DNA from 4 places in the Pseudoneobacillus rhizolycopersici genome. Region 4 is predicted to be linked to each of the others. Evidence: predicted binding sites of a transcription regulator. Region 4 holds the regulator's gene; each other region holds the start of a gene.
What was found. Region 4 encodes Rex, which represses fermentation and respiration genes when NADH is low (regulators of the CRP and FNR family bind a similar motif). Its sites were predicted from a motif close to TTGTGAAATATTTCACAA; they were not measured.
Positions count from the first base shown of each region.

Region 1: the regulator Rex is predicted to act here: its motif matches at 1,500-1,517, upstream of ACX9YW_RS20725 (DoxX family membrane protein).
Region 2: the regulator Rex is predicted to act here: its motif matches at 878-895, upstream of ACX9YW_RS07290 (TIGR04053 family radical SAM/SPASM domain-containing protein).
Region 3: the regulator Rex is predicted to act here: its motif matches at 859-876, upstream of pflB (formate C-acetyltransferase).

Region 1 is NZ_JBTOOE010000030.1:9,570-11,759, reverse strand. Features, by position in the region: tRNA gene ACX9YW_RS20745 (tRNA-Lys) at 36-108, shown strand; tRNA gene ACX9YW_RS20740 (tRNA-Glu) at 121-192, shown strand; tRNA gene ACX9YW_RS20735 (tRNA-Asp) at 407-482, shown strand; tRNA gene ACX9YW_RS20730 (tRNA-Phe) at 794-866, shown strand; gene ACX9YW_RS20725 (DoxX family membrane protein) at 909-1,415, opposite strand; gene ACX9YW_RS20720 (peptidoglycan DD-metalloendopeptidase family protein) at 1,970-2,190, shown strand, end outside.
Region 2 is NZ_JBTOOE010000005.1:54,093-56,282, reverse strand. Features, by position in the region: gene ACX9YW_RS07300 (metal-sulfur cluster assembly factor) at 13-324, shown strand; gene ACX9YW_RS07295 (DsrE family protein) at 327-665, shown strand; gene ACX9YW_RS07290 (TIGR04053 family radical SAM/SPASM domain-containing protein) at 977-2,101, shown strand; gene ACX9YW_RS07285 (Crp/Fnr family transcriptional regulator) at 2,141-2,190, opposite strand, start outside.
Region 3 is NZ_JBTOOE010000001.1:364,602-366,791, forward strand. Features, by position in the region: gene ACX9YW_RS01860 (cupredoxin domain-containing protein) at 170-622, shown strand; gene pflB (formate C-acetyltransferase) at 945-2,190, shown strand, end outside.
Region 4 is NZ_JBTOOE010000029.1:36,857-39,046, forward strand. Features, by position in the region: gene ACX9YW_RS20605 (CPBP family intramembrane glutamic endopeptidase) at 1-544, shown strand, start outside; gene ACX9YW_RS20610 (YdiK family protein) at 557-757, shown strand; gene ACX9YW_RS20615 (redox-sensing transcriptional repressor Rex) at 782-1,444, opposite strand; gene moaC (cyclic pyranopterin monophosphate synthase MoaC) at 1,491-1,985, opposite strand; gene ACX9YW_RS20625 (ABC-F family ATP-binding cassette domain-containing protein) at 2,128-2,190, shown strand, end outside.

The DNA.
Region 1 (2,190 bases), on a different contig from region 4:
TATAAAAAGCGTCGTCATAAATAGAATATCAATATGAGCCATTAGCTCAGTCGGTAGAGCATCTGACTTTTAATCAGAGGGTCGAAGGTTCGAGTCCTTCATGGCTCACTCTCTAAATATGGCCCATTGGTCAAGCGGTTAAGACACCGCCCTTTCACGGCGGTAACACGGGTTCGAATCCCGTATGGGTCATTGGCTTATAGCTGTCAGTTAGGAACTGACAAGCGCGGTTTTGAAGCTGGCAGCTATTTATACATAATATCTGGTTCCGTGGTGTAGCGACGAGCGACACTCCCATGAAAGGGCTACGAGTTGTCTCGACGCATCAGCTTCCTGAATAGGCTAGCAGAGGAAGAGACAGTTAACCTTCATAAGCTATGTGTATAGTATAAATAATATAATAATTGGTTCCGTGGTGTAGCGGTTAACATGCCTGCCTGTCACGCAGGAGATCGCGGGTTCGATTCCCGTCGGGACCGCCATTTAAATTTGGCTCAGTAGCTCAGTCTGTAGCGCACGTCCGAATAAGCTACATGGAATAAGCTTCAGCGTACCGATTGAACCGCATCTTGAATATGCTTTCTGAAATCGGGACGAAGATTTATCAGCAGGAACCCTTTAAGCGGGGAAAATAATTATCATGGCTCAGTAGCTCAGTCGGTAGAGCACGTCCGAATAAGCTACATGGAATAAGCTTCAGCGTACCGATTGAACCGCATCTTGAATATGCTTTCTGAAATCGGGACGAAGATTTATCAGCAGGAACCCTTTAAGCGGGGAAAATAATTATCATGGCTCAGTAGCTCAGTCGGTAGAGCAAAGGACTGAAAATCCTTGTGTCGGCGGTTCGATTCCGTCCTGAGCCATCAAAAAAGAGGTCGATTCCTAAGAATCAACCTCTTTTTTTGTTACGCCAGATTCTTGTTGCCGAGAACTTCTTTACCGAAACGTTTGCGGAAGAACGGAATGACATAACGGTCTAAACCGAATACCCCTGCATTGTAACCAGCAATCATAATCAATACTCCCATTAATATATCAGTTGGGTTGTGAGACACAGTACCTGATAATAGGAAACTGAAGTTCATGACGACAGCGAAGAAAGCAGCAGCAGTAGTTAAGCATCCAAGAATTAAACCAAGACCGACCAAGAATTCTCCCCAAGGAATGAGTACGTTAAACAGATCCGCATTTGGGAGGGCAAAACTTTCAAGAAAAGATACCCATCCTCCGTACACCACTCCATCTGGTCCAACAACCGGATTGGCAACGGCTCCTTTTAAGAATCCACTAGCATCAAATCCGCCAGTTAGTTTATGAAATCCTGCAGTCATCCAGGCAAATCCTAAATATATTCTTAGAGCGGCGAATAGGGCGGCAGAAACCTTGCTATTTCTTAACCATTTGACTAACATATCAATCGCTCCCTTTCAATAAAATAATAATTAATTAATGATTACACTGTAAATATACTATAAACTGAGTCATTAATGTTGATATTGTGAAAGTATTCACAATATCGCAAAAAGAAAATGGCAAAGTATTGAACATTGCCTCAATCTTTCATACTTGAACTCGTTTATAACAAAATAAGACACTAAAACGTTACTTTTGTAACATAATTGTAATAATAGGATAAGCCTATACGGTTTGACTCGGTAACTTGTCCTATTTCATAATGAAAAGGTGATTCCCACTAACTATCTAGATTCCATGCGGTTCTAGGCATTTATTACTATCAGTCTAGTGGAAATTTTCAAACAAATTAATTCCAAATATTTCCCAAATATCGTAACAAAATGTCAGTTTTTATACATTTTTGTTACATTATAAAGACTATTAAACTTTTTTCAGTATTTTTATGATAAAGTTAAGGGGTGCTAAAATCGTAGCAATAATTAACAATAGTGAAATAGCACTAGATTACGAGATAGTTGATTGATTTTCGTAGTTTAGGAGGAAAGTAATAATGATAAAATCATTTATAAATAATCTTCCCAGGCGTTTAAAGGGAATGTTCAGCCCAAAGGCAAAGAAAATCGCCATCTCTTCCCTGCTTACTACATCATTGGTATTTGGGGTTGCAGCTAATCCATTAGCGAAAGAGAGCTTAACAACCGTTTATTATGTTTATTTAAATAACGAATACATAGGTACCATTTCTGACAAAAAGGTTGTAGAAGAAGTTGT
Region 2 (2,190 bases), on a different contig from region 4:
GAAATATAGATGATGGATGAACAATTAAAGGAAAATATTATGGGAGCACTGGAGCTTGTCATTGACCCAGAGCTTGGCGTAGACATTGTCAATCTTGGCTTGGTCTATGATGTGGAAATGGACGAGAATGGTTTTACCAAGGTTACAATGACTTTAACCTCCATGGGCTGCCCATTAGCAGGTACCATCGTTGATCAAGTTAAACGTGCATTGGCCGATATTCCTGAGGTAAATGATGTTGATGTAAGTATTGTCTTCAATCCGCCTTGGTCAAAAGATCGCATGTCTAGATATGCAAAAATTGCCCTAGGGATTAGAGGCTAATCATGAGAAACAAAGTGATATTAGTTAGTTCTGATAAATTAGGTGAAGGTGATGTGCAGTTAGGAGAATCCGTATTGGAAACTTTTTTCACCCTGCTAAAGCAACGTGAGGAGCTACCTCATGCAGTTTTTTGTATGAACCGCGGTGTGTTTACTTTAACTGATGAATCCTTTGTTTCAGTCCATCTTAAGGAATTGGCTGACAAAGGGGTCTCCATTTTTGCTTGCAAAACCTGTGTCGACCATTATGAGCTAGAGGAAAAGTTAACAGTTGGTAGTATTAGCTCGATGGGACATTTTATTGAACTAGCTGCGGAATTTGAGGTTTTAACAATAGCATAATAGTGAAAAACGGGTATTGTTGCCCGTTTTTTTATTTATGGGTAAAAAGAGTCACCAAAATCTGTTTGAAGTGACTCTTTTTTAAAATTTTTGCTTAAAAAGGGCATTAATTCTGCTTTTGGTTATAATTTATCGGTTTTTTAGTAAAAACGGTCATCAATCCGGAGGTTTTCACAAAACGGACATTGTTTCCCCGTTTAAATGAAACCAATGTGTGAGAAAGTTCACTTTTCCGCCTAATTCGGTGATTTATAATACTCCTATAAAGGCAGTTACTTATACAATGGCCTTGTAAAAGGGGGCAATTCATAATGTTTAGCAGAGATTTTAATAAAGATCCGTTTATCGTTATATGGGAATTAACAAGAGCATGCCAATTAAAGTGTTTACATTGTCGGGCTGAAGCCCAATATCGTCGCGACCCACGTGAATTAACATTTGAAGAAGGAAAGCAACTCATTGATCAAATATATGAAATGAACAACCCGATGCTTGTCTTTACTGGTGGAGATCCACTTATGCGTGAGGATGTTTTTGATATTGCCAAGTACGCCATAGACAAAGGTGTACGCGTTTCGATGACACCAAGTGCAACGCCAAATGTAACAAAAGAGGCAATTGAAAAAGCGAAAGAAATCGGCCTAGCGCGATGGGCATTTAGTTTAGATGGTCCCACAGCTGAAATCCACGACCATTTCCGTGGGACAGCAGGTTCATTTGATTTAACAATGGAACGTATCAAATATTTACATGAGGTTGGTTTACCGATTCAGATTAATACAGTTATTTCCCGTTATAATTACGACCATTTGGATGAAATGGCTGCATTAGTCGAAAAACTTGATTGTGTCCTTTGGAGTGTATTTTTCTTAGTTCCAACTGGTAGAGGTCAGGAAAAAGATATGATTTCTCCGGTTGAACATGAAAAAGTATTCCAATGGTTGAATAATCTTAGTAAGCGAGTGAAGTTTGATATTAAAACAACTGCTGCACAGCATTACCGTCGTGTTGTCATTCAACAAAAGATGCGAGAGGCAAAAGAAAGCAAAGAGGATATCCAATATCTTGATGCTTTAACACAACAAGGATTAACTGGTTCAATTGATGGTTTAGGCCGCGCGCCTAAAGGAGTTAATGATGGAAATGGATTTGTCTTTATTTCTCATGTTGGTGATGTTTATCCGAGCGGATTATTACCTGTAAAAGCAGGGAATGTACGTGAACAGCCATTAGCAGAAATTTATCGTGAATCTCCAATTTTCCAATCTTTGCGTAACCCTGATCTTTATAAAGGGAAATGTGGGGTATGTGAATTCCGACATGTATGTGGAGGATCACGTTCTCGTGCCTATGCTATGACAGGAGACTATTTGGAAAGTGAACCATTCTGCGTTTACATTCCAAAAGCATTACGGCAAAAACAAGTTCAAGCATAAAGAAAAGGGATGGTTTTGAACCATCCCTTTTTCACTATATTATTCAATACTGCAATATACGGCAGAGCAGTTTTCACAACCAATTTCAT
Region 3 (2,190 bases), on a different contig from region 4:
ATATTGTAAGTGTATAACATATAAAACAACAATAATAGAATAATTTTCTTATAATTTATTATATTTCGTTAGATTAATAGTATTTAACACGGCCTCCGCATATATATTTGAAGACAAGCATGAACAAGCATAATATTCATATTCTACAATTGAAAAGGAGGAAAAAAGTTTGAAATTTATTGTGTTAAAAAAACGTACTCTTTTAATGTTTTTTGTCTGTATTTTATCTGCACTTGCAGCTTCAGTTTGGTTTATTATCAAATCACCAGAAGTGCCGGCGATGAATGCAAAAGTAGATGTAAAGATACGAGAAATTCATTTAGTCACCGGTGAGTTTAAAACAAAAACAGCATCTGGAAAAGAAATCGAATCGTATCGTTGGGATCCCGGTACCATTATGATGGAAAAAGGTGAAAAGGTTAACCTTACAATATACGGTGTAAATGGTGCTGAACATCCATTTTATATTGAAGGAACGAACATAAAAGGGACAGTAAAAAAAGGGGAACAAACAGTCGTACCCCTACAGTTTAACAAAGAAGGGACATACCGATTAATTTGTGAAATCCATTCTACAAAAGACCAAAGTGGACCAATGATTGCGTATATTAATGTTGATTAAACTTGATATTAGAAACAGAAGGGTTTATATCTCCTTCTGTTTTTTTTAGTTTCTTTAATGGTAAAAACAAAGTTGTTACTATATAACAGATTAGAAAAAAATCAAAAAAATAATAATACAGAACTACAGAACGTACATAATAAATTCTTTTTCACTATGTGATACTTGTGTCTAAGTTGTGAATTAACCTTGTTTTCACAATTTCTTAACAAATAGGTAGTGTTAACCTATTTCATATGTGAATTTCTTCACTTATAATCTGTTGTATAAGTTATATGATTATCACAGTTAAACTGTATTATAAATTTATGAGGTGAGAACAATGAACCAATGGACAAACTTTAACCAAGGTATTTGGAAAAAAGAAGTGAATGTTCGTGATTTTATTTTAAATAATTATCAACCATATGTAGGTGATGATTGCTTTTTAGCACCACCAACACTAGCAACAAATAAACTTTGGGAACTAGTAATGCAATTAACTGCACAAGAACGTGAAAATGGTGGCGTTCTTGAAATGGATACTGAAACAGTTTCCACCATTACATCACACGGACCAGGCTACTTAAATGAAGAACTCGAAAAGGTAGTAGGTGTTCAAACGGACAAACCTTTTAACCGTTCTTTACAGCCCTATGGTGGTATCCGGATGGCGAAAGCGGCCTGTGAGGCATATGGGTACAAAATGAGCGAAGAAATCGAAAAAATCTTTACAGATTTCCGTAAAACTCATAACCAAGGTGTTTTTGACGCCTATACCGATGAAATGATGTTAGCTCGGAAAGTAGGTATAATTACAGGATTACCAGATGCCTACGGTCGTGGCCGTATTATCGGAGACTATCGTCGTGTCGCACTATATGGTGTCAATTTTTTAATTGAAGAAAAGAAAAGAGATTTGAGTTCCACAAGTAAAGTGATGTCTGAGGAAACGATTCGTCTTCGTGAAGAAGTCTCAGAACAAATTCGCGCCTTACAAGAACTAAAAGAATTAGCAAAGATTTATGGTTACGACATTTCCTTACCTGCTAATAATGCAAAAGAAGCATTTCAATGGTTATATTTTGCTTATTTAGCCGCGATAAAGGAGCAAAATGGAGCAGCCATGAGCCTTGGGCGGGTATCCACATTCTTAGATATCTATATTGAACGCGATCTACAAAACGGAACATTATCCGAAGTAGAAGCCCAGGAACTCGTCGATCATTTTGTTATGAAATTGCGTCTCGTGAAATTTGCCAGAACTCCTGACTATAACGAATTATTTAGCGGAGACCCAACTTGGGTAACAGAATCCATTGGTGGTATTACTTTAGATGGTCGACCACTAGTAACAAAAAACTCATTTCGATTCTTACACACCTTAGATAATTTAGGACCTGCACCTGAACCAAACTTAACCGTTCTTTGGTCAACAAAACTGCCAGATAACTTTAAGAAATTTTGCGCAAAAATGTCAATTAAAACTAGTTCCATCCAATATGAAAATGATGACATTATGCGTCCAGATTATGGTGACGATTACGGAATTGCTTGCTGTGTATCTGCGATGAGAATAGGAAAACAAA
Region 4 (2,190 bases):
GCGAAAAGAAATGCGTGAATTATTTCATGCAAGATCGCCACTTTTTTCTAACAACGCACTTCCTTGGGCGATTATCGGGATATTCTTGGCCTTTTTTGCTCAAACATTCGCTGCCAGTATCGAAAATATACTTGGAATCGAAATGGGCTCAGAAAACACCAAACAAATCATTCGAATTATTGAAGCCTTCCCTGCGATGATTTTTGTCAGTTCAGTGCTTGGGCCAATTCTGGAAGAAATTATTTTTCGCAAAATTATTTTCGGGACACTTCATAAAAGGTTAAACTTTTTCTTATCGGCCTTAATCAGTTCGGTTATCTTTGCGTTAGCCCATATGGAACTTGAACATATATTGCTATATTCAGCAATGGGATTCACGTTTGCGTTTTTATATGTGAGAACACAAAAGATTTGGGTGCCCATATTTGCCCATGTAATGATGAATACGGCTGTTGTACTGCTTCAGTCGGTTTATAAAGATGAAATTGAAAAAATGATTCAAGATGCTGAAAAAGCGCAAAGCTTTATCAGCCTGTTGTTCTAATTGGAGGTTCAAATGAGACAAACACCTATCTTTTCCGGTTTTCTATATTTATTATTAGGAGTTTTATTTACCTACTTTGCCATCAATAATGTCAAAGAGGAAGGCTGGGGATTTTTCTCCTATCTGTTAATCATTTTAGCTACCTTTGACTTAGGGGCCGGTTTAAAAATGATTGCCATTCATTTTAAAATAAAAGCATCAACGAAAAAATGAGTCCAATCACTGGACTCATTTTTTCTACTCTTCATCTAACTCTGTCTCATCGGTTGAGTAATGTTTTAAAAAGTAAATTAACGATTGCAACTCTACAGCTAAGTCAATATGGTGCACACGAATCGAACTTGGTACATTTAAACGAGCAGGGGTAAAATTTAATATCCCTTTGACATTTGCTTGTACAAGTCTATCTGTAATACTTTGAGCAACAGGTGCTGGTACGGTTAAAATAGCTACCTGTATGCCGGCTTCGACAATTTTTGCCTCTAAATCATTCATATTGTGAACGAGGATTTCACCGATAGGTTTGCCTACTTTACCCTCATCGACATCAAAAGCCATTTCAATTTTGGTGTTATTGTTTTTCAAGAAATTATAATGTAAAAAAGCTGTACCTAAATTCCCAACACCGATTAAGGCAACCTTTGTAAGCTCATCCTGATCCAATGTCTTCCGGAAAAATGTTAATAAATAATTGACATTATAACCGTAGCCCTTTTTCCCCAAAGCTCCAAAATAAGAAAAATCCCGGCGAATCGTTGCTGAATCGACTTTTACTGCCTCACTAAGCTCAGCTGAAGAAACGCGCTGTTTACCCGAGGAATATAAATTTTTCAAAAATCGATAGTACAGTGGCAGTCGTTTTGCCGTTGCTTGCGGTATTTTTAATATCTCATTACTCATAAACCATCCCATCCCCTACCTTGATGATTTTTCTACTGCTGTTATTTTATTCTATATGGCCAATTCTTTTAAAATCACCATTTTTTCCACCGGTTTTTTCTACAAGGTATGTTGGACCAATCACCATACCTTTATCAACTGCCTTACACATATCATAAACGGTTAGTGAACAAACAGATGCAGCTGTTAACGCTTCCATCTCCACTCCGGTATTCCCTTTTGTTTTTACGGTAGCCTGTATATGTAAAATGTAAACATCATCCTGTGGTTCCCATGAAAAGCTGATATCAATTCCCGTTAAAGGAATTGGGTGGCACATCGGAATGATTTCCCAGGTTTTTTTTCCGGCCATTACAGCCGCTACTTGGGCAACCGCCAGTACATCACCTTTTTTCATCATCTGATTCGTTATTTTTTCATAGATTTCTTGGTTTAAGCGAATGCTTGAGCGTGCGATTGCTGTTCTTGTTGTTTCAGGCTTATCGCTGACATCGACCATCTTCGCTCTGCCCTCTTCATTAAAATGAGTAAAATCTGACATACGGACTCCTCCCCACTAAATATCATACACTATTTTTTGGTATCTGTATTGAGTTGTTTGTATGAATCTTCACATATTTACTATTATTGCCGATAAAAGGCGTTTAAGATACACTTGAGATAGAAAAACAGAGGTGAACCAAATGATTTTATTACAGGTCAATCAACTAGCCAAATATTTTGGCGCAGATATGATTTTATCGAAT